DNA from 4 places in the Geodermatophilus sp. CPCC 205506 genome. Region 3 is predicted to be linked to each of the others. Evidence: riboswitches for the same ligand, from Rfam matches in the RefSeq annotation. Region 3 holds a riboswitch; each other region holds the start of a gene.
The links. Region 3 has a riboswitch for cyclic di-AMP ahead of MY520_RS15795 (C40 family peptidase). Riboswitches for the same ligand answer to the same signal wherever they lie in the genome.
Positions count from the first base shown of each region.

Region 1 (6,971 bases), on a different contig from region 3:
CTCGTGCCCGAGGTCGGCCAGCCGGTCCAGCGCCAGCGGCAGGTCGACGTCGTCCTCCCCGCACACGAGCACGGTCACGCCGGCCGCGGCGAGCGCCGCCCGCCGCCCGGGATCGGCCGTCGCGCACGTGACCAGCAGCGTGGGGGCCGCCGCGAGCCGGTCCCCGGGAGCCAGCGACGCCCGCCGCGAGACCACCGCGATCGGCAGCTCGGCCGGCCGGCCGAGCGCGGCGCGCAGCCGGCCCACGGTCGAGTCCGCCGCCACCGGCCGGTACCCCTCGCCGGCCGCCGTGCCGTGCCCGACGAGCACCACGTCGGCCAGGGACCGCAGGACCTGGAACACCCGCCGGTCACCCGGGGAGCCGAGCCCCTCGCTCACCCCCTCGACGGTGACCGCTCCGTCGAGCGAGGCGACGAAGTTCACCCGCAGCGCGCGGCCCGGCGGCAGCCGGTAGTGGTCGGGCAGCTCGTCGTCCCGGAGGTCCCCGGCCGGGGTGGGCAGCAGCCGGCGCACGGTCAGCGGGTGGAGAGGACGACGGCGCTCTCCCGGGGCACGGTCACCGTCCTGCCGTCCAGGACCGGCAGCTCGCCGCTGGCGAACAGCACCTCGCGGGCGGGGGCGTCGAGGTCGATCTCGCGGGGCTCGCCGGACAGGTTCGCCACCACCCGCAGCGAGCCCCGGTGCACCACCAGCCAGCGGTCGGCGTCGTCCCAGCTGACGTCGACCGCCGACAGGTCGGGGTCGAGCAGGTCGGGGTGCGCCCGGCGCAGCGCCAGCAACGCCCGGTGCGCGCCGAGCAGCCGGGAGTGCGGCTCCCGCTCGAGCTCGCTCCAGTCCAGCTTGGAGCGGGTGAAGGTCTCCGGGTCCTGCGGGTCGGGGACCACCGCGGCGTCCCACCCGTGCTCGGCGAACTCGCCGATCCGGCCCTCGGCGGTGGCCTTGCCGAGCTCCGGCTCGGGGTGGCTGGTGAAGAACTGCCACGGCGTCGCGGCCCCCCACTCCTCGCCCATGAACAGCATCGGGGTGAACGGGCTGGTCAGCACGATGGTGGCGCCCACCGCCAGCAGGTCGGGGGAGAGCGAGGCCGAGATGCGGTCGCCGACGGCCCGGTTGCCGATCTGGTCGTGGTCCTGCAGGTAGGCGAGGAACTTCCAGCCCGGCAGCACGTTGGTGTCCACCGGCCGGCCGTGGTGCCGCCGCCGGAAGCTCGACCACGCGCCGTCGTGGAAGTACGCGCCGGTCAGCGTCTTGGCCAGGCCGGCGAGCCCGGCGGCGGCGAAGTCCGCGTAGTACCCCTGCCCCTCGCCGGTCAGCGTCGCGTGCAGCGCGTGGTGGAAGTCGTCGCTCCACTGCGCCGTCAGCCCCATGCCACCGGCCACGCGCGGGGTGACCAGGCGCGGGTCGTTGAGGTCGCTCTCGGCGATCAGCGTCAGTGGGCGGCCCTCGGCGACCGACAGCCGGTCGACCTCCTGCGCCATCTCCTCCAGCACGTGGGTGGCCCGCTCGTCGACCAGCGCGTGGACGGCGTCCAGGCGCAGCCCGTCGACGTGCATGTCGCGCAGCCACATGAGGGCGTTGTCGACGATGTAGCGGCGCACCTCGTCGGAGTCCGGCCCCGACAGGTTGACCGAGTTGCCCCACGTGGTGGCGCCGCCCTCGGCGAAGACCGGGAAGAACAGCGGCAGGTAGTTCCCCGACGGACCGAGGTGGTTGTAGACGACGTCCTGGATCACGGCCAGGCCGCGTTGGTGGCAGGCGTCGACGAAGCGCTGGTAGGCCGCCGGGCCGCCGTACTCCTCCTGCACCGCGTACCAGAGGACGCCGTCGTAGCCCCAGTTGTGCGTGCCGTTGAAGCCGTTGACCGGGAGCAGTTCGACGAAGTCGATGCCGAGCTCCACGAGGTGGTCCAGTCGGCCGACGGCGGCGTCGAGGGTGCCCTCGGGGGTGAACGTGCCGACGTGCAGCTCGTAGACCACGCCGCCGGCGAGCGGCCGCCCGGTCCACGCCCGGTCGACCCAGCGGTACGCCGCCGGGTCGAAGCGGCGGGAGAGTCCGTGCACGCCGTTCGGCTGGCGCCGCGAGCGCGGATCCGGCCAAGGCGTGTCGTCGTCGTCCAGCAGGAAGCCGTAGTCCGCCTCCGGCCCGGCCTCGACCTCGGCGCGCCACCAGCCGCCGTCGCCGCGGTGCATCTCGTGCACCGTGCCGTCGACCTGGAGCCGGACCCGCTTCGGCAGCGGTGCCCAGACGGAGAAGTCGACGGGTGCGGACATGCGGGGGCCTCCAGGCGGGGTGGGACGGATCGGCCGGGGGACCGGCGGCCAGAACATGCCCGTCCGACCGGAGGCCAATCGTGACCTGCGCGGCGCTCACCCACCGGGCTCCGGGACGCCGCCGACGGCGGCGCCCCGGATCCCGGACACCGGCGTCAGAGCACGAGCGTCTGGCCGACCTGGAGGACGTGCGGGCTGCTCAGCACGTTCCTGTTCTTCTCGTACAGCGCCTGCCACCCACCGGGGGTGCCGTGCGCGGCGGCGATCTTGCCGAGCGTGTCGCCGGGCTTGACCACGTAGGTCCCGGCGGACGCCGCGGCGGGTGCGGGGGCGGCCGCGGGGGCCGGGGCGCCCCACTCGGGCGCGGCCGGGTCGAGGCCCTTCCCGCAGGTCGGCCAGGCGCCGGGGCCCTGGCCGTCGAGCGTGCGCTCGGCGACGGCGATCTGCTGCTCCTTGGAGGCGAGGTCGGCGCGGGCCGCGTACGCGGTGCCGCCGTAGGCCGCCCAGGTGCCGGGGCTGAACTGCAGGCCGCCGTAGTAGCCGTTGCCGGTGTTGATGCTCCAGTTGCCGCCGGACTCGCACTGGGCGACGGCGTCCCAGTTGTTGGGGCCGGCGGCAAGCGCCGGGCCGGCGAGGGCGCCGAGGGAGAGGGCCGCCGCGCCGGTGAGGACGACGGCACCGCGGCGCAGACCGCGGGCAGGCAGGCAGGAACGATCGTGCTGGGACAAGGGGATCCTCCGATCGACCGCCTGCGGGGTGAGCTGTCGGGTTCGGACGATCGGTGCCCGGCCGCGGAACGCGGCTTCACCCCGAGACGCACGTGGCGTCGAATGTGGTTCCCCCACCCCCGTCCACGGTTGTGCTGTGGTCAGGACGCCGCCGGACGGGGTTGGGCGGGACGGCGCCGTGCCCGGCCGGTCGGCCGGGCACCCGGGGGACGGTAGGCGGAGGCCATCGAGCGACTCCGCGGCACCCGGCGTGTCACCCCGGCGTGGCGCGACAGGCCGGGCCGGGGACGGCGCACCGTCCCAGGCCCCTCACTTTCAGTCGCGGACCAGCAGGGCGACCGGCAGCCGCCCCAACACGTCGCGCACCGGCATCCCGGCGGCGTCGGAGACGAAGCAGTCTCCGGTGAGCAGGTCCCGCCAGGCGCCGTTCGGCAGCTGCAGCGCGGTGTCGCCCCAGCCGCCGGCGCCGGCCAGCCCGACCGGCAGCCGGGTGGCCACCGTCACCGCACCCCCGCGGTCGAAGGCGACCACGTGCCCCGCCGTCGCGCCGGTCGCCGCCACCGGTTGGTAGCCGGCGAACCACTCCGGGTGCTCGCGGCGGGCCCGCAGCGTGCGGGAGACCACGAGCAGCTTGGCCGCGCCGCTCTCGTCGACCGCGGGCACCTCGCCGCCGTCCAGCCGGGCCAGCAGCCGGCGGCGCAGCTCGTAGTCGACCGGACGGCGGTTGTCCGGGTCGACGAGGGAGAGGTCCCACAGCTCGGTGCCCTGGTAGACGTCCGGGACGCCGGGGATGGTGAGCTGCAGGAGCTTCTGCGCCAGAGAGTTGGACCTCCCGAAGGGCGCGATCCGGGCGACGAGGTCCTCGATCGCGCCGTTCGTCTGCTCGTCGTCGAACGCGGCGTCGACCAGCGCGTGCAGCCGGTTCTCGAACTCCTCGGCCGGGTCGGTCCACGTCGTCGACGTCCCCGCCTCGCGGGCGGCCTTCTCCACGTAGGCGTGCGCCCGCTCGCGGGACAGCGGCCAGGCCCCGACCAGGTTCTGCCACACCAGGTGGGCCAGCGGTCGGTCGGCCAGCGGGTGCCGGGAGAGCAGCTGTCGCACCAGCTGCGCCCACTCGGTGGGCAGCTCGGCGAGCACCGCCAGCCGGGCGCGCACGTCCTCGCTGCGCTTGGTGTCGTGCGTCGACAGCGCGGTCATCGACTCGGGCCTGCGCGCCAGGCGGCGCTGCTGCGCCTCGTGGAACTCCTCGACCGTGCTGCCGAAGCGCGCCGGGTCGCCGCCCACCTCGTTGAGCGCGACGAACCGCGCCCAGCGGTAGTAGGCGCTGTCCTCGACGCCCTTGGCCATCACCGGACCGCTGGTCTGCTCGAAGCGGGTGGCGGCCTCGGTCCCCGCCTGCGACAGCACCGTGTGCAGTGCGTCCACGGCGTCGGTGAGGTCGGGACGGCGCTCCCGGACCGCGGCCACGGTCGCGTCGAGGTGCTCGCGGCCGTCGGGCAGGTAGGTGCGGTAGACGGGGAAGCCCGCCAGCAGCTCGGCCAGCGCCTCGGTCTGCTGCGCGACGTCGATGCCGGGCAACTCGCCGATGACCCGCACCAGGCGGGCCACCTCCGAGCCGAGGATCCCGTCGGTCACCTCGCGCTTGCAGTCGTGCACCAACCGCGCATAGTCCACCGGCGCGCCGGACAGCTCGGTGTCCAGCGCGGTCAGCGCCGCCTCGCCGGCCGGGTCGACGAGCACGTCGTCCACCTCGGCCAGCGCGTCGTAGCCCGTCGTCCCGGCCGTCGACCAGCTCTCCGGCAGGTCCTCCCCGGGCTCGAGGATCTTCTCCACCACGGTCCAGCGCCCGCCCGAGGCCTCGGCCAGCCGGTCGAGGTAGCCCTTGGGGTCGGCCAGGCCGTCGGGGTGGTCGATCCGCAGGCCGTCGACGGCGCCGACCTCGACCAGCCGCAGGACCAGCTCATGGGTCGCGGCGAACACCTCCGGGTCCTCCACGCGCAGCCCGGCGAGGGTGTTGATCGCGAAGAACCGCCGGTAGTTCAGGTCGGCGTCGGCCCGCCGCCAGTCGACCAGCTCGTAGTGCTGGCGGGCGTGCACCTCCTGCGGGGTGCCCTGCCCGGTGCCCGGCGCGATCGGGAAGCGGTTGTCGTAGTACCGCAGCTCCCCGTCCACCACCTCCAGCTTCTCGACGTCGTCCGCCGAGCCCAGCACCGGCAGCCGCACCCTGCCGCCGCCGAAGTCCCAGTCGATGTCGAACGCGCCGGCGTGCGCGCTGTCCCGGCCGTGCCGCAGCACGTCCCACCACCACGGCGCCTCGGCCGGATCGGCCACGCCCATGTGGTTGGGCACCAGGTCGAGCACGAGGCCCAGCCCCTGCGCGTGCAGCGCGGCGACCAGCCGGTCCAAGCCGGCCTGCCCGCCCCGCGACTCGTCGACGTGCGCGTGGTCGACGGTGTCGTAGCCGTGCGTGCTGCCGGCGGCCGCGCGCAACAGGGGAGAGGTGTAGGCGTGGCTCACCCCGAGGTCGGCCAGGTAGCCGGCGACCGACGCGGCGTCGTCCAGGGTGAAGTCCGCCGTCACCTGCAGCCGGTAGGTCGCGGTGGGCACCGCGCGCCGGCGCTCCCGGCTCAGCGGCTCGCTCGTGCCCGGCTCGCTCATCTCGGGCCCGCTCACGCGCGACGCGGGGCGCTGAACACGACCATCGACCGGTCCTCCACGGTGATCGTCTCGCCGGGCTTGAGCTGCGTCGGCTCGACGGCCTCCATCTCGGCGGTGTCGAGGACGACCGTCCAGGCCGCGGCGTACTCCTCGGCCGGCAGGGTGAAGTCCATCGGCTCGTGCGTCGCGTTGAACGCCAGGTAGAAGTGGTCGTCGACGACGTCCTCGCCGCGCTCGTCGGTCGACCGGATGCCGTGCCCGTTGAGGTACATGGCGATCGACTTGGCGAAGCCGGCGTCCCAGTCGTCCTCGGTCATCAGGTCACCGTCCGGCGTGAGCCAGGCGATGTCCTGCACCGGGGCGCCCCGCTCGCGCCGCACCGGCCGGCCGTGGAAGAAGCGACGACGGCGGAACGTCGGGTGCTCGGCACGCAGCCGGGTGACCAGCTTGGTGAACTCCAGCAGCCCCTCGTCGACCTCGTCCCAGTGGACCCAGGTCAGCGGCGAGTCCTGGCAGTAGCCGTTGTTGTTGCCCTGCTGCGTCCGGCCCAGCTCGTCGCCGTGCAGGAGCATGGGCACGCCCTGGCTGAGCATCAGCGTGGCCAGGAAGTTGCGGCGCTGACGGGCCCGCAGGGTGAGCACCTTCTTGTCGACGGTCTCGCCCTCCACCCCGCAGTTCCAGCTGCGGTTGTGGCTCTCGCCGTCGTTGTTGCCCTCGCCGTTGGCCTCGTTGTGCTTCTCGTTGTAGGAGACGAGGTCGGTCAGCGTGAACCCGTCGTGCGCGGTGACGAAGTTGATGCTGGCCACCGGGCGCCGGCCCGAGTGCTGGTACAGGTCCGAGGAACCGGTGATCCGGCTGGCGAACTCGCCGACGGTCGCGTCCTCGCCGCGCCAGAAGTCGCGGACGGTGTCGCGGTACTTGCCGTTCCACTCGGTCCACAGGGCCGGGAAGTTGCCGACCTGGTAGCCGCCCTCGCCGACGTCCCAGGGCTCGGCGATGAGCTTGACCTGGCTGACCACCGGGTCCTGGTGCACCAGGTCGAAGAAGGCCGACAGCCGGTCGACGGCGTGCAGCTCGCGGGCGAGGGTGGAGGCGAGGTCGAAGCGGAAGCCGTCGACGTGCATCTCGGTGATCCAGTACCGCAGCGAGTCCATGATCAGCTGCAGGGCCTGCGGGGTGCGGGCGTTGAGCGAGTTCCCGGTGCCGGTGTAGTCCATGTAGTACTGCGGGTCGTCCTCGACCAGCCGGTAGTAGGCCCGGTTGTCGATGCCCTTGAACGACAGCGTCGGCCCGAGGTGGTTGCCCTCGGCGGTGT
Region 1 is NZ_JALPKP010000015.1:84,812-91,782, forward strand. Features, by position in the region: gene MY520_RS10940 (dihydrofolate reductase family protein) at 1-513, opposite strand, end outside; gene treZ (malto-oligosyltrehalose trehalohydrolase) at 516-2,270, opposite strand; gene MY520_RS10950 (transglycosylase family protein) at 2,426-2,998, opposite strand; cyclic di-AMP (ydaO/yuaA leader) riboswitch at 3,001-3,144, opposite strand; gene treY (malto-oligosyltrehalose synthase) at 3,314-5,671, opposite strand; gene glgX (glycogen debranching protein GlgX) at 5,668-6,971, opposite strand, start outside.
Region 1: another riboswitch for cyclic di-AMP. It lies ahead of MY520_RS10950 (transglycosylase family protein); the one in region 3 lies ahead of MY520_RS15795 (C40 family peptidase).

Region 2 (6,971 bases), on a different contig from region 3:
CTCCCCGAGGAGCCGGTCCCTGATCTCGACCTTCTGCGCCGCCGCAGGCCCCACGCCGGCCGCGCCGGAGCCACAGGTGCCCTCCGTCTCGCACACCACGGCCGCCTCAGCCGCGTCGTACTGCGTGGTGACGGCGTCCAGCCGCCGCTGCAGGTCCGCAACGGCCGGGTCCTGCAGGACGTCGTTCTCCGAGACGCCGTCGGCCAGGTCCGCCTGGAGTTCCCCGATCCGCTGCCGCAGCTCCGGCAACTGCTGGTAGCGGCTGTCCGCGGCCAGTTGCTCGGTGAACCGGTCCTCGTCCTCGGCCGCCATCACCTGGATCTCGGTGTCGATCTCGCCGCTGAAGATCGCGAGGGTGAGCGGCGTGGAGACCACCGCGCCGATGAGCACTGCGAGGCCGAACCGTGGCAGGGCCATGGCGATGGTCCACCACCAGCGCTTCAGGCGTGGGGTGGAGACGACGAGCCAGCGGTCGAGGTTGAGGATGATGAGTCCCCAGACGAGGCCCCCGAGGACGGCGATCAGCACGGGCATGTGCAGCGCCAGGTAGAAGGCGTATGACGCCGAGCCCACCGCGATGAGGGCGACCGAGGCGAGCACGATGCCCATCGCGACGTGCTTGGTGCGGTCTCGGGGTGCCTGCTCCAGCACGTCGCGGTTCGCACCGGAGACGGTCAGGAAGACCTCGGCGATCGTGTGCCGGTCGATCCACGTGCGCACGGCCTGCTCAGCCCTTCCCGCTCGTGCGACGCGCTCGCCGCAGGCCGTCGACCACCGACGCCGGCACCCCGACGACCCGCGCCGGGGCGTCCACCCGTGGCCGCAGGCGTTCCTGCGTCGCCCAGAAGTCGTCGAGCCGCTGGGTGATGGGAGTGCTCGCGCCGACCGTCGCGGCGACGTCGGTCCGCAGGGACACCGGTGGCGGCGCCGCCACCGTCGGCAGGTCCAGCTGCGGCACGGTCATGGCCACGACCGTCGCGGTCGCGACCGGTGTCGTCCCGTACCGGTTCCGCCCGACGAGCTGGATCCGCCGGCTGGTGTCGATCTGCACGAGCGCCTCACCGCACGACGGGTGACCGCCGCGGCCGTCGACGACGACGTCCCGGCAGTTCTGGAAGCACCACGTCACGCTGACCTGCGAACCCGGGCGCACGATGGTGTGGCTCACCGACAGCGCCTGCAGGACGGGGGCCTGCTGTGCCGGGCCCTCCACGTCGAGCGGCGCGCCGTGCCGACAGACGACGGGCGAAGGAGCCGGGGGCGGGCCGGATGGTCGATCGGTGCGCTGCCGGGCCTCGGCCTCGCGCCAGTCCCGCAACCAGCGATCGGTCCAGGGGAGTGGCGGAGCGTCCTGCGTCGCCCGGCGGGCTGCTCCACCGCTGCGTCGGGGTGAGCTGCTGGGCACGCGCCACAGGCGTGCCCGGAGCCAGGCGAGCAGCAGCAGCAGCATGAACGACCACAGGAAGGCATCGGCAAGGTCCTTGAGGAAGCCCGCGACCCGATCGGGGTCGAGGTCGCCGCTCCACTCGGTGTTGTTGCTCAGCGCGACGAATGCACCGAGGAGCATCACCACGGCCCAGCCGACGACCAGCGGATCCCGCCGCAGCGGCTCGTGGAACATGTTCCCCCCGACGCGTGGGCCGAGGCCCCGCTCTTGTTCTCGAAACCACAGGCTCCGGAACGCGATCGGCTCGAAGTCCTGACACTTGTTACCAAGATCAACGTGCCGCCGCAGGAGGCGCTCACCCGTAGGGGCCAGACGGCGAAGCCGTGGACTCCGCGGGCGGCTCCCTCATCCGGAGGAGGCGAGCAGCGGACTCCCTGCTCACCGGCAGGTAGCGCCCCCACCCTGTCCCCGTGGCCGGACGCCGTCCCCTCCTGGACCACCGGCTCCGCCGGGGTCTCGCTGCGCTGTGCGCGTCCGGGGTGGTCCTCGGCGGCCTCGCCAGCTGCACGACCCCGATGGTGACCGCGGCGGCGGACAGCCACGTCGCCACCGACGGCAAGACGGCCGCCGCGACCGACGTCCCGGAGGCGACCGGGCCCTCCGCGAAGGCCGAACTCCGGACGATCGACGCGGCGCCGGTGCTGGCCGGCGTCGAGGCCGCAGCGGCGGGCGCCGGCGGAACCGTCTCGGTCGTCGTCCTGGACGCCGACGGGGACCGGCTGCTCGCCAGCGCGGACGCCGGCCGGCCGGTCTCCACCGCGTCGCTGGTGAAACTGCTCGTGGTCACCCGGCTGCTGGCGCTCGACGAGAGCGGTGCCCTGACCCTGCCCGACGAGGACGTCGCCCTGGCCGAGCGGGCGATCGTGGGGTCGGACGACGCCGCGATGAGCCGGCTGTGGGACCGGTACGACGGGCCCGGGCTGGTCACCGACGTCGCCGCGGTACTGGGGCTCACCGCCACCGCGCCGCCGTCGATCCCGGGTCAGTGGGGCCAGGCGACGACGAGCGCCACGGATCTCGCCGCCGTCCTCGCGGCGCGCGGGCAGCTGCTCGACCCCGGGGACGCCGACCGGCTCCTGGGCTGGCTGCGGTCGACCTCGGCGACGGCCGCCGACGGCTTCGACCAGCGGTTCGGCCTGCTCTCGAGCGGCACCGGCGCCACGGGGCCGGTGGCGGCCAAGCAGGGCTGGATGTGCTGCGTCGACGGGCGCCGGCAGCTGCACTCGGCGGGCGAGCTCGCCGACGGGCGGGTGGTCGTCCTCCTCGGCGACTTCCCGAGCTCGACGTCGTGGGCACGCGCGCGCGACTCGCTCGACGCCGCGGCTGCCGCCGTCCTCAGCGGGATCGGCTGACCGCCGCGGTGCCCCGGCCGTCAGCAGACGGCCGGGGCACCGCGAGGCGTCAGGCGACCCGGCGGGCGCCCGAGTAGCTCGGCATCGAGTCGAGGTTCACCACGGCGACCGGCTTGCTGGCGGTCGAGGCGTGCACCATCTGGCCGTTGCCGATGTACATGCCCACGTGCGAGACCGGGCTGTAGAAGAACACCAGGTCACCGGGCCGGAGGTCCGACTTCGCCACCGGGGCGCCGAAGCCCGCCTGCGCCCGCGAGGTGCGCGGGATGGAGATCCCCGCCGCCTTGTAGGCGAAGCTCGTCAGCCCCGAGCAGTCGAAGGAGTTCGGGCCGGTCGCGCCGTACACGTAGCGGTCGCCCACCTGGGCGAGCGCGGTGTCGACCGCGGCCTGGGCGGCGCCGCTCGAAGCGGCGGCCGGAGCAGCGGCGACGGCAGCGCCCCCACCACCGTCCCCACCGGTGTCAGCCGTTGCCGGCAGGGGGGAGAGCGCGATACCGGCACCGGCGATGACGGCGACGGCGATCCCACGGAACGTGCGACGTGCAGAGGTCGTGCGTGCAGTCGTCATGGACGACGTGTTCTCCTGTTCTCCACGACCGCCTACCGGGTTAGCTGACGGGTTCGGACGGGGGAGTCGCCCGGCGCGACGGATCGCGCTTCACCCCAGTGCTGCGGTGGGTCCCCGGTCCGGGCCTCGGTAGACGACCGACGCCCGGTTCGGCGGTGTCCGGCGGGTGCCGCCACGGGTGGGCGACGAGGGAGCCCGCTGGACCGCGCAGAACGCTAAGAACCCCCGCCGGGCGTCGCCATTCGGGGTCGGTGTCGGATCCGGCGGCCGGGGACGCCGCGGCTCGCCGTCCTCACCAGCGGGGACGACGCAGTGTGAGGAGCCGCCCGGCTCCGTCACCGCTGGTCGGCGGTATCCGTACGTTCTCGTCCCCTGCGGGGTGGCACCACCGACTGTCATCGGCGGACGACGCCCTGCCGCCGGAACCCGGGTGGTTGGCCCGGCCGTTGGGCGGGCACGAAGCAGGTCAACCGAACCGAGGAGGAACCCACATGGCCGGCATGATCCGGAAGCTCGTGGCGTCGGGGATCGCGGCGAAGGTCATCCAGGAGGCCCGCAAACCGCAGAACCAGGCCAAGCTCAAGAAGCTCATCCAGGACTTCCAGCAGAAGCAGCAGAAGGGCGGCGGCGGCAAGGGCATGGGCCGCGGCACCGGGCGCTACTGATCTGCTGGCGCAGCGGCCCCCACCCGAGCCCGGGTGGGGGCCGCTGCCGCGTACGGGGCACGCGCCCGCGTGCCGGCCCAGACCGAGTCCGAGGAGTCCCATGACCGTCATCGCCGTCGTCGGTGCCACCGGACAGCAGGGCGGCGCCGTCGCCCGCGCCCTGCTGGACGCCGGTGCCCGCGTGCGCGCCCTCGTCCGCGACCCCGCCAAGGCCCGGGACCTCGCCGACCGGGGCGCCGAGCTCGTCCGCGCCGAGCTGGCCGACCCCGACAGCCTGCGGACGGCGTTCTCCGGCGCGCAGCGGGTGTTCGCCATGACCACCCCGTTCGGCGCCGGCGGGCCCGAGGCGGAGGAGCGCCAGGGGATCGCGCTCGTCGACGCGGCCGCGGACGCCGGCGTGGAGCACGTCGTGCTCAACTCCGTCGGCGGCGCCGAGCGCTCGACCGGCATCCCGCACTTCGAGAGCAAGCGCCGCGTCGAGGAGCACCTGGCCGCGTCGGGGCTGCCGGCGACCGTCGTCCGGCCGGTCTTCTTCATGGAGAACCTGGGCTGGATGGCGGCGGTGCAGGACGGCGAGGTCGTCGTCCGGATGCCGCTGCCGGCGGGCGTGCCGCTGCAGATGATCGCCGTCGCCGACATCGGCACGGTCTCCGCCGACGTCCTCCTCGACCCCGGCCGGGTGCCCGGCGGCAGCATCGAGATCGCCGGTGACGAGCGGACCGGCGAGCAGATCGCCGCCGCCTTCGGCGAGCGGGCCGGCCGGCCCGGCCGCTACGAGGCGGTGCCGCTCGACGGCCTGGACGACGACGCGCGCGCCATGTTCACCTGGCTCGCCCACCCGCCCGCCTACCGCGGCGACATCGAGGCCACCCGCGCGCTGGCGCCCGGCCTGCTGGACCTCCCGGGCTGGCTGGCGACCGGCTGGTCGCCTCGGGAGTGAGCGCGCCGGCCGCCGCGCCGCCGGATAGGCGGCGGCCGGGCACGTGTCCTGCGGGAGCTCGTGCTCTGCCCACGGTGGTGGGCAGAGCACGAGCTTCCCGGGAGACACATGTGCCCCGGGGCGTCAGTCGCCCTTGACGTTGACCACCTGGCGCAGCGTGTGCCGGACCTCGACCAGGTCGGCCGCGTCGGCCATGACACGGTCGATCGGCTTGTACGCGTCCGGGTGCTCGTCGAGGAAGGCGTCCGACCGGCCCCAGGCGATGCCCTTCATCCGCCGATCGAGGTCGGCGCGGGTGAACAGCCGCCGCGCGGCGCCGCGCGAGTGGTTGCGGCCGGCCCCGTGCGGCGCGGACATCAGCGCGTCGGGGTTGCCCCTGCCGACCACCACGTAGGACGCCGTCCCCATCGACCCGGGGATCAGCCCGTCCTGGCCCCGCCGCGCCGAGATGGCCCCCTTGCGGGACAGCCAGACGTCGTGCCCGAGGTGCGTCTCCCGCTCGGTGTAGTTGTGGTGGCAGGAGATCTCCACCTGCCGCGCGACCTCGGTGCCGAGGAAGCGGGACACCTGCTCGGCGACGCGGTCCATCATCTCCGCGCGGTTGAGGAAGGCGAACCGCTGCGCCCAACCCAGCGCCTCGATGTAGGCGTCGAACTCCGGCGTCCCCTCCTCGAGCCAGGCCAGGTCGCGGTCGGGCAGGTGCTCGTCGCGGCAGCGCTGCTGCGCGATCCGGATGTGCTTGGACGCCAGCCGGTTGCCCACCCCGCGCGAGCCCGAGTGCAGGAACAGCCACACCCGGTCGGCCTCGTCCAGCGACACCTCGATGAAGTGGTTGCCCGACCCGAGCGACCCCAGCTGCATCGGCCAGGTGTCGGCGACTCCGTCGGCCTGGCCCACGCCCGGCAGCTCCCGGAGCTCCGCCACCCGGGCGGCCGCGGAGTCGCGCAGCTTCTTGTTGTACCGGCCGGCCGAGAGCGGGACCGCCCGCGAGATCTGCCCGTGCAGCGCGCCGAGGTTGCGCCCGTGGAGGTCGTCGGCCGTGAACTGGGTGCGGACGGCGTCCATCCCGCACCCGATGTCGACCCCCACCGCCGCCGGGATGATCGCGCCCTCGGTGGGGATCACCGAGCCGACCGTCGCGCCCTTGCCCAGGTGCGCGTCGGGCATGAGCGCCATGTGCGGGCGGATGAACGGCATCGAGGCGGTGCGCTCGGCCTGCAGCCGGGTGGTCGGCTCCAGGATCGACGCCCAGTTGAGCAGGCGGTCGCTGATCTTCTCCACCGGGAGGACCTACCCCGCCGCGGGACCCCCGTCCCGTCGGCTGCGGACGCCCTCAGTCATCGCCCTTGCGGTCGCGATCGCGGTCGCGGTCCCGGCGGCGGTTGCCGTTGCCGTTCCCGTCGCCCTGCTCGGCGGTGGGCTGGGCCTCCGTCGTCGGCGCGGCGGTCGGCGGCGGCGGTGGGGGCGGCGCGACGGCGTGGGTGACGGTGATCGTCGTGCCGACCGGCACCTCGCCGGTCGGGGCGAGCGCCGTCACCTGCCCGGCGGGGACGTCGGCGGTCTCGACGGCCTGCAGCACGACCGCCAGGTCCAGGCCGGCCAGCTGGGGTTGCACCTGGCCGACCGGCCGGCCGACGTACTCCGCGGGGTCCAGCCGCACCTGCACGACCGGCGGGGGCGTCGGCGCCGCGGACGTCGTCGGGGCCGGCGTGGTCGACGTCGTCGGCTGACCGGCCGGTGCGGGGTCGGTCCCGCTGTTCCCGAGGACCACCAGCCCCGCTGCCACGGCCGCGACGACGACGAGGGCCACCAGCAGCGGGATGAGCATCCGGCGGCGTGACCGGTCCTCCGGCTCGTCGTCGACGGGGTGGGCGTCGTCCACGGCGGGCCCCGCGGCGGGGACCGCGGCGGGGGACAGCACCTGCGTCACCGGGGCGGGGGGCGCGATCGGCAGCACGAGGGTGTCGGCGCGGTCGGGCTCCCGCCCGGCGGCGGCGTC
Region 2 is NZ_JALPKP010000011.1:66,645-73,615, forward strand. Features, by position in the region: gene MY520_RS08525 (DUF4407 domain-containing protein) at 1-720, opposite strand, end outside; gene MY520_RS08530 (hypothetical protein) at 728-1,621, opposite strand; gene MY520_RS08535 (serine hydrolase) at 1,858-2,799, shown strand; gene MY520_RS08540 (C40 family peptidase) at 2,849-3,367, opposite strand; cyclic di-AMP (ydaO/yuaA leader) riboswitch at 3,381-3,532, opposite strand; gene MY520_RS08545 (hypothetical protein) at 3,859-4,032, shown strand; gene MY520_RS08550 (NmrA/HSCARG family protein) at 4,133-4,972, shown strand; gene MY520_RS08555 (RtcB family protein) at 5,096-6,253, opposite strand; gene MY520_RS08560 (serine/threonine protein kinase) at 6,306-6,971, opposite strand, start outside.
Region 2: another riboswitch for cyclic di-AMP. It lies ahead of MY520_RS08540 (C40 family peptidase); the one in region 3 lies ahead of MY520_RS15795 (C40 family peptidase).

Region 3 (6,971 bases):
ACGCCGGCTCGATGAGCACCGGGTAGAGGAACGAGCCCGCGACGACGAGCGCGGCCGCGGCCCCGGCGGCCCAGGCCCACCAGGTCCGCGGAGCGCGGCGGGCCAGCCACACCACGACGAGCAGGACGACGGCAGTGAGCGCCGCGTCGATGGCGGTGGAGACGCCGACGTCGCGCAGCCACAGCAGCCAGGAGCGGGTGGACAGGCCGTACCGGTGCCGGACCACCTCGCCGTACGCCGACAGCGGCAGGGTGACCAGCCGACCCACCACCGCGATCGCGGCCGTGCCCAGCAGCGCCTGCCACGCCCAGCCGCCGCCGAGCGGGCGCGCCACCGCCCGGACCAGCCGGCCGCCGAGCGGGGTCAGCGCCAGGACGGCGGAGACGGCGAGGCCGAGCAGCAGCGAGGCCAGGGACGCCGGCCGGAGGGCCGCGGCGAAGGACTCCGCCCGCTCGACCACCTCCGCCGGCAGCCCGGCGCCGGGGCGGACCGGGGTGGCCCCACCGGGCGGGTCGGGCAGCAGGGACCACGGCGTCCGGACGGCGATGACGAGCACGAGGGCCGCCCCGAGCGCACCCGCGACCAGCAACGCGGCCCGGCGGGCGCTCACCTGGTCGATCCTAAGAGGACCCCGTCCTCCCCACCCCTCGCAGGCTCGCGGCGGGACCCGGGACGGGGCCGCCCGTCCTCCCCACCCCTCGCAGGCTCACGGCGGGACCCGGGACGGGGCCGCCCGTCCTCCCCGCGCTCAGCCGGGCTCAGAGGATGCGGCGCATCGCGGTGATGCTGCCCATCGAGTCGATGCCCACGACCTTGACCGGCTGGCCGGAGGTCGAGGCGTGCACCATCTGCCCGTTGCCGATGTACATCGACACGTGGCTGACCGGGCTGTAGTAGAAGAGCAGGTCGCCCGGCTGCAGCTCGGCGCGCGAGACCGACCGGCCCATCGTCGATTGCATGCGGCTCGAGTGCGGCAGGCTGACGCCGGCCGCGGCGTAGGCGTACTGGGTGAGCCCCGAGCAGTCGAAGGAGTTCGGGCCGCCGGCGCCCCACACGTACGGGTCGCCGACCTGGGCCAGCGCCGTGTCGACGGCCGCCTGCGCGGCACCGCTCGCGGCGGGCGCCGGCGCGGCGGCCGGGACCGCCTGCCCCGAGTGGGCCGTCTGCACCAGCTGCTGCTGGGGCGCCGACAGGGCGTCGTACTGCGCCCGGTAGTCGGCGATGTCGGCCTCGAGCCCGGCCTGCCGCGCGGTGACCTCGTCGAGCGCCTGCTGCGCCGCGGCCTGGGCCGCGTCGGCGCCGGCCCGCGCCTGCTCGGCGGCCGCGGCCCGCGTGGCGACGTCGGTGAGCACGTCGCCGGCGTGCCCGGCGATGACGTCGAGCGTGGCCAGCTGGGAGACGAAGTCCTCGGCCGACGCGCTGGTCATCAGCAGGTCGAACTCCGAGAGGCTCTCGCCGGTGAACGCCGCGCGGGCGACCTGGCGGATCTGGCCGTCGAGGGCGTCGAGCTGCGCCTGTGCGTCGGCGGCGGCCCGGTCGGCGTCGGCGACGGCGGCCTGCTGCTGGGCCAGGGTCTCGCGGGCCTCGTTGACCTGCTCGCTGACGGCCTCGAGCTCCTGACCGGTGCGGGCGACGAGCTCGGCGGCCTGCGCGGCGCTGCCGGCCTGCTCCGGATCGGCGACCGCGTTCGCGGGGAGGAGCGTCAGGGCCAGCGTCGCGGTGGCTCCGACGACGAGCCCGCGACCGAGGCGGCGGGCCGCGGTGGGGCGGCGGGGAACGACCGCAAGACGGGGGTGGATCGGTTCGGGGGCATGCCCCAGGGCAGCGTGAGGGGTCGCCACGGGCGGCGGCTCTCCGTTTCTTCCTCAGCAACCGCCTACCGAGTTAGCTGACGGGTTCGGGCTGGGAAGAAGCGCCCTATCTCTGCGCGCCGGCGGACCGACGCGTGTGCCCCGGCGGACCGGCGCACGCGAGGACTCACCCCAGTACTGCGGTGGGTCCCCGGTTCCCCCTGGGCACCGTGCGGCGCCTCGGGGAATTCGGCGGTGACCCGGCCGAGGTCACCTCACTGCGGGTGACGACCTCCCGGCCGGACCGGCTCACCGTAGGGGCGTGGTGTTGTTGTGACAAACGAGGCCCGCGTGGACTGTGGGACTTCCCACACGCTCGACGCGCGCCACGCCGACACCCCCGGTTCGCGCCTCGTTCCCTCGTCCGCGGCCGCGTCGGCGCCCGCCACGGCCGGCCTCACCCGGTGCGCCGCCGCGGATCCCCCGCCCGGCGCGGGGAGGTCTGGTGGCGCAGCGGCGGCACGAGGCCGCCGTCGGCCAGCGCGCGGACGGCCCGGCGCTCGACCTCGTCGAACTCCACCACCACACCCGGCGCCGGGACGACGACGTCCTCGGCGGCCGGACCGCGGCGGGCGGTCATCGGGACCACCGTCGGGTCGGTGCCCTGCCAGCCCGGTGGCGCCCCCAGCAGCACGGTCACGACGCAGTCGGCGCAGCCGTCGCCCCGGGCGGTGCAGGTGTCGCAGTCGATGAACATGACCCACTCCTCTGCTGACCGACGCCTTGGTCGTGGAGGCCCTCCATGGCCCCCGGTCGGTATGGGCAGCACGCTAGGGACGGGCACCGACAGTTCCCGGCCACCGTCGGTTCTGCCGCCCGCACGGCCGCCCGCACCGCCGTCGGCCGATCGGTCGCCGCCCGGCGAGCGTCCCCGGGACTGTCACTGCCCCGACCTACCGTCCGCCCCGTGCTCTCCTCCCCCGCCCGGCTGGCCGGGATCGCCGCAGGGACAGCCGCGCGAGCCGCCGCCGGGCTGCCGCGCTACGAGCAAGCCACGATCGACGAGCTCGGCACCCCGCTGGCGGAGGTCACGTTCGTCGTCGTCGACCTCGAGACGACCGGCGGCTCACCCAAGGACAGCGCGATCACCGAGGTCGGCGCGGTCAAGGTGCGCGGCGGCGTCGTCCTCGGCGAGTTCCAGACGCTGGTCGACCCCGGCTGTGCGATCCCGCCCTACATCAGCGTGCTGACCGGCATCACCACCACGATGGTGGCCGCGGCGCCGCGCATCGGGGCGGTCCTGCCCGCGTTCCTGGAGTTCGCGCGCGGCGCGGTCCTGGTGGCCCACAACGCTCCCTTCGACCTCGGGTTCCTCAAGGCCGCCTGCGCGGAGAGCGCCGTCCCGTGGCCGGCCTTCGCCTCGGTCGACACCGCGGTCCTCGCCCGCCGGCTGCTCACCCGCGACGAGGTGCCCAACTGCAAGCTGGCCACCCTGGCGCCCTTCTTCCGCACCGCGACCGAGCCCTGCCACCGCGCCCTGGCCGACGCCCGCGCCACCGTCGACGTGCTGCACGGGCTCTTCGAGCGGCTGGGCCCGCTCGGCATCACCAGCCTGGAGGAGCTGACCGGCCTCACCCGCCAGGTCGACCCCGACCGTCTGCGCAAGCGGCACCTGGCCGACGGCGTGCCCTCGGGGCCAGGGGTCTACGTGTTCCGCGGCCCCCGCGACGAGCCCCTCTACGTCGGGACGTCGAGCGATCTGCGCAGCCGCGTCCGCAGCTACTTCACCGCCGGGGAGCAGCGCAGCCGGATCACCGAGATGGTCGCCCTCGCCCAGCGCGTCGACACCATCTCCTGCGCGCACGACCTCGAGGCCGCCGTCCGGGAGCTGCGGCTGATCGCCGAGCAGAAGCCCCGCTACAACCGCCGCTCCCGCTTCCCCGAGCGCGCGCTCTGGGTCCGGCTGACCGACGAGCCGTTCCCGCGGCTGTCGGTCGTCCGGCGGGTGCGCCCGGGCGCCGGGGTCTTCCTCGGCCCGTTCCCCGACCGGCGCGCGGCCGACGCGGCGGTGGCCGCGATCCACGAGTCGCTGCCCCTGCGCCAGTGCACCGGCCGCATCTCCCTGCGGGTGCTCGGCACCGCCTGTGCGCTGGCCGGCATGGGCCGCTGCGGGGCACCCTGCACGGGTGCCCAGTCGGTCGACGAGTACGCCGGGATCGCCGCCGTGCTCCGCGCGGCGGTCGCCTCCGACCCGGACGCCCTGATCGCCCCGCTGCTGTCCCGCGTCGACCGGCTGGCCGCCGAGGAGCGCTACGAGGACGCCGCCGTCCTGCGCGACCGCGTCGCGGTGCTCGTCCGGGCGGTGCGCCGCCGGCAACGGCTCGCCTCGCTGGCCGCGGTGCCCGAGCTGGTCCTGGCCCGGCCCGGCTTCGACGGCGGCTGGCAGCTGTCCGTCGTCCGCCGGGGCCGGCTGGTGGCCGCCGGCTGCGCACCGCAGGGCAGTTCCGTCCGCGCCACGCTGGAGGGCCTGCTGGCGACGGCGGAGACGCCGCTGGGCCCCGACGACGAGCTGGCCGCGTCCGTGGACGAGACCGAGCTCGTGCTGCGCTGGATGGAGAAGCCGGGCACCCGCCTCGTCCAGGTGTCCGGCACGCTCGCCTGCCCGGCCCCCGGCACCGGCGGGTACAGCGCCTTCCTCGACCGCGTGGACGCCGGCCGCACCGGCCGCGACCCGTTCGCCGACGGACGCTCGCTCGGCACCCGAGCACGGCCCGAGCGGATCAGCCCCGGCCCGCGCGGGCACTCCGGTGCACCGGCCGCCCGGCTAGCATCGCCCGCGTGATCACCGCCATCGTCATGATCGACGCGGCCACCGACTCGATCCCCGAGGTGGCCCAGGCCGTCGCCGACCTCGAGGGCGTGAGCGAGGTCTACTCGGTCGCCGGCGACGTCGACCTCATCGCCGTGGTGCGGGTCCGGGAGTTCGAGCACATCGCCGACGTCGTCGCGGGGCGGATCAACAAGGTGCCCGGCGTCCTGGAGACCGACACCCACATCGCCTTCCGCGCCTACTCCCAGCACGACCTCGAGGCCGCGTTCTCCATCGGCTTCGACACCGCCGACTGACAGCCCCGTCCCAGGCCCGCGCCGGGTACACCTAGCCGCGCAGCGACCGGCTGACCGTCACCCAGCGCGTCAGCTGCGCCGCCGCGCGGCCGTCGTCGACTGCCCCGGCAGCCCGCTCCAGCCCCGCGGCCAGCGCGTCGTGCAGCCGGACGTTCCGCTCGTCGAAGGCGGCCAGCGCCGCCGCCGCGTTGAGCAGCACCGCGTCGCGCACCGGGCCGCGCTCACCCTCCACCACGCGCCGGAAGACGTCGGCGTTGAAGGCGGGGTCACCGCCGCGCAGCGCGTCGGGCGGCGGCGCCTCGATCCCCAGGGCCGACGGGTCGACCCGGTCGGGCTCCACCGTGCCGTCGCGCACGATCCACACCGTCGACGTCGTCGAGGTGGTGAGCTCGTCGAGGCCGTCGTCGCCCCGGAAGACGACGGCCCGCATGCCGCGCTGGGCCAGCACCTCGGCCATCACCGGCGCCATCCGCGGGTCGGCGCACCCGATGGCCGCGGCCACCGGCCGGGCGGGGTTGCACAGCGGGCCGAGGAAGTTGAAGACCGTGCCGATCCCCATCTCCTTGCGCGCCGGCCCGGCGTAGCGCATGCCCGGGTGGAACACCGGCGCGAAGAAGAACCCGATCCCGGCCTCCTGCACGCAGCGGGCGACCCCGGCCGCCGGCAGGTCGATGACGACGCCGAGTGCCTCCAGCACGTCGGCGGCCCCGGACGACGACGACGCGGCGCGCCCCCCGTGCTTGGCGACGGGCACCCCCGTCGCCGCCGCCACGACCGACGCCATCGAGGAGATGTTGACCGTGTGCGCCCCGTCGCCGCCGGTGCCGACGATGTCGACGCAGGCGAGCGGGAGCTCCACCGGCGTCGCGCGGTCCAGCATCGCGGCGGCCAGCCCGGCGACCTCCTCCGGCGACTCCCCCTTGGCGCGCAGGGCCACGGCGAAGGCGGCGATCTGGGCGGGCGTCGCCTCGCCGGTCATGATCTCGCGCATCGCCCAGGCGGTGTCCTCGCCGGAGAGGTCCTCGCGGGCCAGGAGCCGGGTGAACAGCGACGGCCAGGTGGGCCCGCCGGTCGGCGTGCGTGTGCTCACGGACGGACGACCGGCCGCCGCCCCACCCGGTCGCGCAGCACGTCGGCGATCACGACGGGGGCGGTGAGCGGGTCGATCGGGAAGGGCAGGGTGGCGTCGGCCCGGGACCAGTGCGCCAGCCAGCGGTCGGGCTGCCGGGCGATCAGCACGCAGACCGCCGGCCGGTCGGCCACCTCCTCCTCCAGCTGCCGGCTCAGCGCCAGGCCGCCGGTCGGCTGCGCCTCGCCATCGAGGATGCAGAGGTCGACGCCGCCGCCGTCCACGGTGTCCACGACGTCCTCACCGGTCGCGCACTCGATCCAGGTGATCGGCCCGACGTCGGCCGCCGGCCGGCGCCCCACGGCGGTCCGGACGGCGGCGCGCACCTCCGGCCTGGAGCTGTAGACCAGGACGGTGGCCGGTGCGGCGTCGCTCACGTGTCCTCCTCGCGGGGCGTCGTTCCCGGTGCGCCGGACCCGGGCCCGCACACCGGGGCGAGCCTAGTGCCCGGCGACGGACGTATCGGGCAGGTCACGGTGCCGCCACACCAGCCACCCGCGGTCGTGACCTTGACGGGGCCGATGCCATGATGACCTCGTGACAACGGCTCCCGTCGCGAGCGGCACCTTCGACACCTCCCGGGTGCACTCCCTGACCCGACCGAACATGGTCAGCGTCGGCACGATCATCTGGCTCTCCAGCGAGCTGATGTTCTTCGCCGGACTGTTCGCCATGTACTTCACCGCGCGCGCCCGCGCCACCGAGGGGTGGCCGCCGGAGCCGACGGAGTTGAACCTGCCGTACGCGCTGACGTTCACGATCATCCTGGTGGCCTCCTCGGTCACCTGTCAGCTCGGCGTCTTCGCCGCGGAGCAGGGCAACGTGTACGGCCTGCGCCGCTGGTTCACGATCACCTTCGTGATGGGCCTGACCTTCGTGCTCGGCCAGGCCTACGAGTACGTCCAGCTGGTGGAGGAGGGGACGTC
Region 3 is NZ_JALPKP010000026.1:28,853-35,823, reverse strand. Features, by position in the region: gene MY520_RS15800 (M48 family metalloprotease) at 1-610, opposite strand, end outside; gene MY520_RS15795 (C40 family peptidase) at 759-1,841, opposite strand; cyclic di-AMP (ydaO/yuaA leader) riboswitch at 1,858-2,055, opposite strand; gene MY520_RS15790 (hypothetical protein) at 2,248-2,547, opposite strand; gene MY520_RS15785 (DEDD exonuclease domain-containing protein) at 2,758-4,632, shown strand; gene MY520_RS15780 (Lrp/AsnC family transcriptional regulator) at 4,629-4,916, shown strand; gene trpD (anthranilate phosphoribosyltransferase) at 4,948-6,006, opposite strand; gene MY520_RS15770 (hypothetical protein) at 6,003-6,422, opposite strand; gene ctaE (aa3-type cytochrome oxidase subunit III) at 6,583-6,971, shown strand, end outside.

Region 4 (6,971 bases), on a different contig from region 3:
GCGTGGCCCAGAGCTGCCCGGCGGCCGCCATCACGCCGGCGTCGTGCTCGGGCTCGGGGAGGACGACGTCGGCCCACGGGTGCACCGCGTGGCCGTCGGCGGCGGGGGCGACCGGCCGCAGCGTCGTCCGGCTCATGCCCAGCGGCGCCAGCACCTCGGCGCGGACGACCTCCTCCCAGGACCGGCCCCGGGCGCGCGCGACGAGCTCGCCGAGCAGACCGAAGCCGAGGTTGGAGTAGTGGAACCGGCGCGCGGCACCGAGGACGACGTGCTCCTCGCGCAGCTCCAGCTCCGCCAGCGAACCACCCGGCGTGCGCTCCCACCACCCGCCGGGGCTCTCCGCGGCCGCGCCGGCGACGTGCGCGAGCAGCTGCCCGACGGTGCGGCTGCCCAGCGGCGTGCCGGGCACGTGCCGGTCCAGCGGGTCGTCGAGGTGCAGCCGGCCCTCGTCGCGCAGCCGCAGCACCGCGACCGCGGTGACCGTCTTGCTGATCGAGCCGAGCCGGTACTGGACGTCGGTGTGCGGTTCGGGCACCGCCCCGCGCCCGGCCGACCACGCCAGCCCGCCGTCCCGGACCACGCCCGCGACGAGGCTGGGCGCCCGCCCGTCCCGCTGCACGCGGGCCACCCGGGCGAGCAGCTGGCGGGCGGTGGACGGCAGGACGGGCTCGGGCATGACCCGGAACGGTAGCGAGCCGCCGCGTCAGGAGGTCGGCACGGGCTCCGGCAGCGGCAGCCGCCCGGTGCGGGTGGCCCAGCGGTCGAACCAGAGCGTGGCCAGCGGCGGTACCGAGGCGGCGAGCGCGAGCAGTGCGGTGCGGGCGTTCCAGCGGAGCACCCGCGCGGCAAGCAGCGCCACGAGCACGTAGGCGACGAAGATCCCGCCGTGGATCGGGCCGAAGATCTGCACGCCGCGCTCGGAGGTCGCGAGGACCCACTTCACGAACATGCCGAACAGCAGGCCCACCCAGGAGCAGGCCTCGGCGAGGGCGACGGCGCGGAAGGCGAGGGCGACGGCGTGCGGTCTCATCACCCCCCATCCTCCCTGACGCGCCCGTCGCGGTACGCCGCGCCCCGCGGGGACAGCTCGTAGCCGACGGCGAGGCTGCGGGTCAGCCCGAGCTCTTTCAGCCGGCGGACGTCGCGCTTGAACGGCAGCGTCTCCCGGCCCAGCACGGCCGCCAGGTCGGGAGCGCGCACCCCGGGCCGCTCGGCGATCAGGTCGAGCACGGTGCGCGTCCACGGCCCGTCGGCGCGGGCGGCGTCCCACCGGTCCAGCCGGGCGTCGAGGGCGGCCCGCTCCTCCGGCGAGAAGGTCGCCCGCTCGCGCAGCGCCACGCGGGGGTCGGCGCCGGCGGCCCGCACCCGCATGCGGTAGACGTGCGTGCCGGGACGACGGTCGAGGAGGCGGAGCAGCCGGTCCCGCGAGGGGACGCCGGCGGCCGCGGCGTCGTCATCGGTGATGTCGGCGAGGTCCACCTCGGTGACGTCGACGATCTCGACCACCCCGGCCGGCGTGCGCTGGGTGCTGCCCGGGTGCATGCGCGGCCGGTCCCACCGGCGGAAGGCGAGCGTGACCGACCCGTCCATGATCGCGGCGGCGGTGGCCGGTGGGATCAGCACGGACGGATGCTGGCAGGGTCGACCGGCGTGCGGGGTCTGGCGCGGCGGGAGTTCTGCCTCGTCCTGCTCCGCCGGATGGCCGACGTCCGCCCCGATCTGGTCGCCGCGGCGCTGCCCCGGCTGGGCGCCACCCGGGGAGAGGCCCATGCCGCGCACACCCGCTGGCAGGCGCTGCAGCACTCGCCCCGGGCGCCGCGCGGGCTGGCGCTGCGGACCGCCGTCCTCGGGCCGCCCGACGAGGTGGAGGACCGCCGCTTCGGGGACCTCGACGTCCAGGTGCGGCGCTGGCCCCTGCCGCTGTGGCCGCACCTGTACTGGGAGGTGCTGTCCGGCCCCGGCGGGTCCGTGCTGAACGAGCACCTGGTGCCGGCGCCCGGCTCCCCCGTGCCGCCGGCACGGGCCGGCCGGCTGCTGGTCTGGGAGCACGTCCTCGACGACGTCGTCGGCCTGCCCGGCGCGGTGAGCGTCGACCCCGGCGTGGGAACCCGCTGGGAGGTGCACCTGCCCGGCGGAGTGCGGGCGCAGTTCGTGTGGGGGCTGCTCCAGCAGGTCAGCGGGCCGCCGCCGCGCTGACCGCGCTGACCGGGGCCTGCGACGTCAGCGGGCCGGACAGCAGCGAACTCAGCACCGCCGCGACCACGAGGAGGACCGCCAGGCGCGGCGAACCCGTCGCGAGCAGCGCGGCCGCCGCCGCGCCGAAGACCACCACCTTGGTGAGGACGGCGAGCACCGCGACCTGCACGACCGCCTGCGGTGCCGCGAACAGGCCCCACAGCAAGGCCGCGACCAGCGGCGCGCCGAGGGCGAACAGCCACCGGGTGGCCGTCGAGTCGCCCGCGGTCGCCCCCCAGTGGCCGAGGGCCGCCAGGGCCGCGAGTTCGGCGGCGAACGCGACGCCGGCCCACATCCACTGCCATCCCTGCGCCATGGTCGGCTCCTCTGCGATCATCGATCTGCTTCGAGAGCAGTGTTCACACCGCAGGACGCGACGTCAAGACCCGGACACAGCGGAGCCCCGGACGCACGCGGCGTCCGGGGCTCCGGGAGCGGACGGGGTCCTAGCCGGCGATGCGGTTGAAGCGCGGGGTCGCCCCCATGTCGTCGACGCTGGCGACCTTCACGACGTCGCCGGAGGTCGGCGCGTGGACCATCTGGCCGTTGCCCAGGTAGATGCCGATGTGGCTGACCGGGCTGTAGAAGGCGACCAGGTCACCAGGGCGGGCCTCGGCCCGCGAGACCGTCCGGCCCATCTGCGACTGCAGGCGGCTGGAGTGCGGCAGGCCGATCCCGGCTGCCTTGTAGGCGTAGAGCACCAGACCGGAGCAGTCGAAGGAGCCCGGCCCCTCGGCGGCCCACACGTAGGGCTTGCCGCGCTGGGCCATGGCGGCGTCGATCGCCTTCTGGGCGGCGGCGCTGTCGGCCACCACCGGACCGGCGGCGGCCGGCTCCTCGCGCTCCGTGCGGCTGGCCCGCTCCTGGCCGGCTCCGTGGGCGGTGGCCGCGGCCGCCAGGGCGGCGCGTCGCTCGTCGGCGCTGAGCCGCGCGTAATCGGCCTGGTAGGCGGTGATCTGCTCCTGCAACTCGGCCTGCTGGGCGGCGACGGCGTCGTACTGCTGCTGGGCCTCGTCCGCCGCCCGGTCCGCCTCGGCCTGCGCCTGCGCGGCGACCTCACCGGCGGAGGCGGCCTGCTCGATCAGCCCGTTCTGGTGGCCGGCGACGGCGTCGAGCAGGTTCACCCGGTTGACGAACTCGTCAGCCGAGCCGCTGGTCATCAGGGCCCGCAGCGAGCCCATGCTCTCGCCGGTGAACGCGCTGCGGGCGATGCCCCGCACCTGCTCCTGCGCGGCGGCCACGACCGCCTGCGCCTCGGCGACCTGCGCCGCGGCGGCCTGGGCGGCGGCCTGCTGGGCCTCGAGCTCCGAACGCGCCTCGTTGAACTGCTCGGTGACGACCTCCAGCTCGTGGCCGCGGGCGGCGACGAGGGCGGCGGCCTCCTGCGAGGAGCCCGGCGCGGCACCGGCCACGGCCGGGAGGAGCGAGACGCCGATGGCGCCGACGAGGACGACGGCGGCCCGTCGCCAGGCAGCGCGACGGGACGCGCGAGGGGTCGCCATGGTGCGGCGGCTCTCCGTTCTTCCGCAGGCCGCCTACCGGGTTAGCTGACGGGTTCGGACGGGAAGTCGCCCGGCGCGGCCGGCCGGAGGCCGGGCGCGCTTCACCCCAGTGCTGCGGTGGGTCCCCGGCCCGCACCCCCGGGGAGGAGGGAGAGGCTCGGCGGCGTCCGGGGAGTGTCACCCAGGGTGGTGACGGAGCGCCCCGCCGGACATACACACCGTAATGGCCGGAACTCCGCGGTGACAATTACCTGGATGTGATTTCGTGGACTCTCGCCTCGACTCCGCAGGCGGGTGGAGCACCTGGGACCGGTGGTGCGGGTGGGGTTTGGGCGGCCGCCCACGGGAGCACGGGGACCGCATGGATCTGCAGCGACCCCTCGTGGTGCCGGCCTCGTCGGGGCGCTCGCAGGGTGCGGCAGCACCGAGACCGGCGGCCACACCGACGCCGTGCGCCACGAGCAGGACGCGACCAGGGAGGACGGCTGACCGGCCGGTTACGGTCCGCCGGTGAGCGCGCGGAGCAAGTACGACGCCGTGGTCGTCGGAGCGGGGCACAACGGCCTGGTGGCCGCGGCCTACCTGGCGCAGGGCGGCTGGTCCGTCCTGGTCCTGGAGCGGCTCGAGCGGGTGGGTGGCGCCGCGGTCAGCCAGCAGGTCTTCCCGGGCGTCGACGTCCGGCTGTCGGCCTACTCCTACCTGGTCAGCCTGCTGCCCGACCGGATCGTCGCCGACCTCGGCCTGCAGCTCACGCTGGCCGACCGCGCGGTGGCCTCGTACACCGCCGTCGCCGGGGGGCGCGGCCTGCTGGTCGAGCGCGCCGAGGGACCGGCCACCACCGCGTCCTTCCGCGAGCTGACCGGCTCGGACGCCGAGCTGGCGGGCTGGCGCCGGTTGTACGGCCGGCTGGCCATCCTCGCCGAGGACCTCGCGCCCACGCTCACCGAGCCGCTGCTCTCCCCCGCCGAGCTGACCGGCCGGCTGCGCGACCCGCGGCTGTTCACCGACCTCGTCGAGCGGCCGCTGGCCGACGTGGTCGCCGACGACCTGCACCACGACGTCGTCCGCGGGGTCGCGCTCACCGACGGGCTGATCGGCACCTTCGCCGACGTCCACGCCGCCGACGGCCTGGCCGGGCGCTGCTTCCTGTACCACCTGATCGGCAACGGCACCGGGCTGTGGCGGGTGCCGGTGGGCGGGATGGGCGCGGTCACCGGGGCCATGGCCACCGCCGCCCGCGGCGCCGGCGCGGAGCTGGTCACGCGGGCGACGGTCACGGCGATCGAGCCGCGCGCCGACAGGGTGACCGTGCACTGGACCGACGGCGACGGCGCGGAGCGGGCGGCCGACGCCCGGTTCGTCGTCTCCGGCGCGGCACCCGAGGTGCTCGACCGGCTGACCGGCGCGGCGCCGCGGACGACGCCGGACGGCGCCCAGCTCAAGGTGAACATGGTGCTGGCCCGGCTGCCCCGGCTGCGCTCGGGCGTCGACCCCGCCGTCGCCTTCGCCGGCACCTGCCACGTCGACGAGGCGGCCGGCCGGCTCGACGCCGCCTACGCCCAGGCCGCCGCGGGGGAGCTGCCCGACGTCATCCCGTTCGAGGTCTACTGCCACTCGCTGTCCGACCCGTCGATCCTCGGGCCGGCCGAGCGCGCCGCCGGGTACCAGACGCTCACGCTCTTCGGCCTGCACACGCCGGCCGGGCTGTTCCGCGCCGACCCGGTGGGCACCCGCCGCGAGGCGGTGCGTCGGGTGGTGGCGCAGCTCGACGCGCACCTGGAGGAGCCGCTGCTGGACTGCCTGGCCCGCGACGCCTCCGGTGAGCCGTGCCTGCAGGCGGCCTCCCCGCTGGACGTCGAGGCGTCGCTGGCCATGCCGGGCGGCCACATCTTCCACGGCGACCTCGCCTGGCCGGTCGCGCCGACGCCGGCGGAGGCCGGCACGTGGGGCGTGGCGACGCCGCACCCGCGGATCGTGGCGGCCTCCTCAGGGGGCACCGTGCGCGGCGGGGCGGTCAGTGGCCTGGGCGGCTACGCCGCCGCCCGGCACCTGCTGGACCGGCGCTGAGGATGGGGTCGGCCGCGCGGCTGCGGACCGAGGCGTCGTCCCTGGTCCGCGGGGCGGGGCGGCGGCTGCGCGGCCGCGACCTCGCGCTGATCGCGGCCGGGCTCACCTTCTACGCCGGCGTCGCCGTGGTGCCGCTGCTGCTGGTGGCCTTCTCGCTGACCGCGCTGCTCACCTCGCCCGGCACCGTCCGTGACCTGGCCGGCCGGCTCGCCGACCTGCTGCCGCCCCAGCTGGGAGCACCGGAGGCGCTCCGGGCCCTGGCCGACGCGGGCGTCGCCATGGGCCCGCTCGACTTCGCGCTCGCGCTGCTCCCGCTCTCGCTCTACGGCGAGGGGCTGCGGCGGGCGCTGCTGCGGTTCACCCCGCGCCGGGACACCGACACGCTCACCGGCTGGCGCGGCCGGCTGCTCGGCCTGCCCCTGGTGCTGGCCACGCCGCTGCTGCTGTACCCGCTGCTGCTGGCCGCCTCCGCCATGGCCGACCTCACCGAGCGCGGCAGCGTGCTCGGGAGCTTCGCGGTCGGCTACTACTCGGTGCTGTTCGCGCTCACCGTGCCGCTGCTGTGGGGCTTCGGCGTGGTCGCCAGCGGGCGGCCGCGCTGGTCGGCCCTGGTGCCCGGGGCGCTGTTCACCGCGGCCTGCCTGTCGGGCTTCCTGCAGGGCTTCGTACTGTTCCTGTCCCTGCCGCTGGCGCTGGGCGCGCCGTTCGGCGGGCTGACCGTGGTCGGTGCGGTGGTGGCGATCAGCCTCTGGCTGTTCCTGTTGCACCTGGTGCTGATCGGCGGCTGGCTGCTCACCCAGTCCCTCGACGAGCGGATCCGCTCCGGTCAGCCGTCCCCGTCGTCCCCGTCGCCGTCCCCGTCTCCGTCGCCGTCGGCCGGTTCGGCAGGGGCGACCGGCGGGCCGCCACCGTCCGCGGGCGGTCCGGCGTCCTCGGGCGGAGCCTCCTCCGGTGGCGCCGGCTCGTCCGCCGGTGGCGGCTCCTCGGGCGTCGGCTCCGGCTCTGGTTCGGGCTCGCGCCGTGGCGCGACGTAGTCGGAGCCGTTGCTGACAAGGATCGAGACGACCTGCCCCTGCACCGCCCGGCCGCCGCGCGGCGGGCTGGTGCCCAGCAGGGTCCCGGCGGGACGGTCGCTGTCGATCCGGACGGTGGAGTGCTGGAAGCCCG
Region 4 is NZ_JALPKP010000034.1:58,336-65,306, reverse strand. Features, by position in the region: gene MY520_RS18865 (serine hydrolase domain-containing protein) at 1-676, opposite strand, end outside; gene MY520_RS18860 (DUF3817 domain-containing protein) at 704-1,030, opposite strand; gene MY520_RS18855 (hypothetical protein) at 1,030-1,623, opposite strand; gene MY520_RS18850 (hypothetical protein) at 1,630-2,196, shown strand; gene MY520_RS18845 (DUF2568 domain-containing protein) at 2,174-2,551, opposite strand; gene MY520_RS18840 (C40 family peptidase) at 2,682-3,737, opposite strand; cyclic di-AMP (ydaO/yuaA leader) riboswitch at 3,753-3,896, opposite strand; gene MY520_RS18835 (phytoene desaturase family protein) at 4,248-5,804, shown strand; partial or broken gene MY520_RS18830 (YhjD/YihY/BrkB family envelope integrity protein) at 5,807-6,559, shown strand; gene MY520_RS18825 (transglycosylase domain-containing protein) at 6,631-6,971, opposite strand, start outside.
Region 4: another riboswitch for cyclic di-AMP. It lies ahead of MY520_RS18840 (C40 family peptidase); the one in region 3 lies ahead of MY520_RS15795 (C40 family peptidase).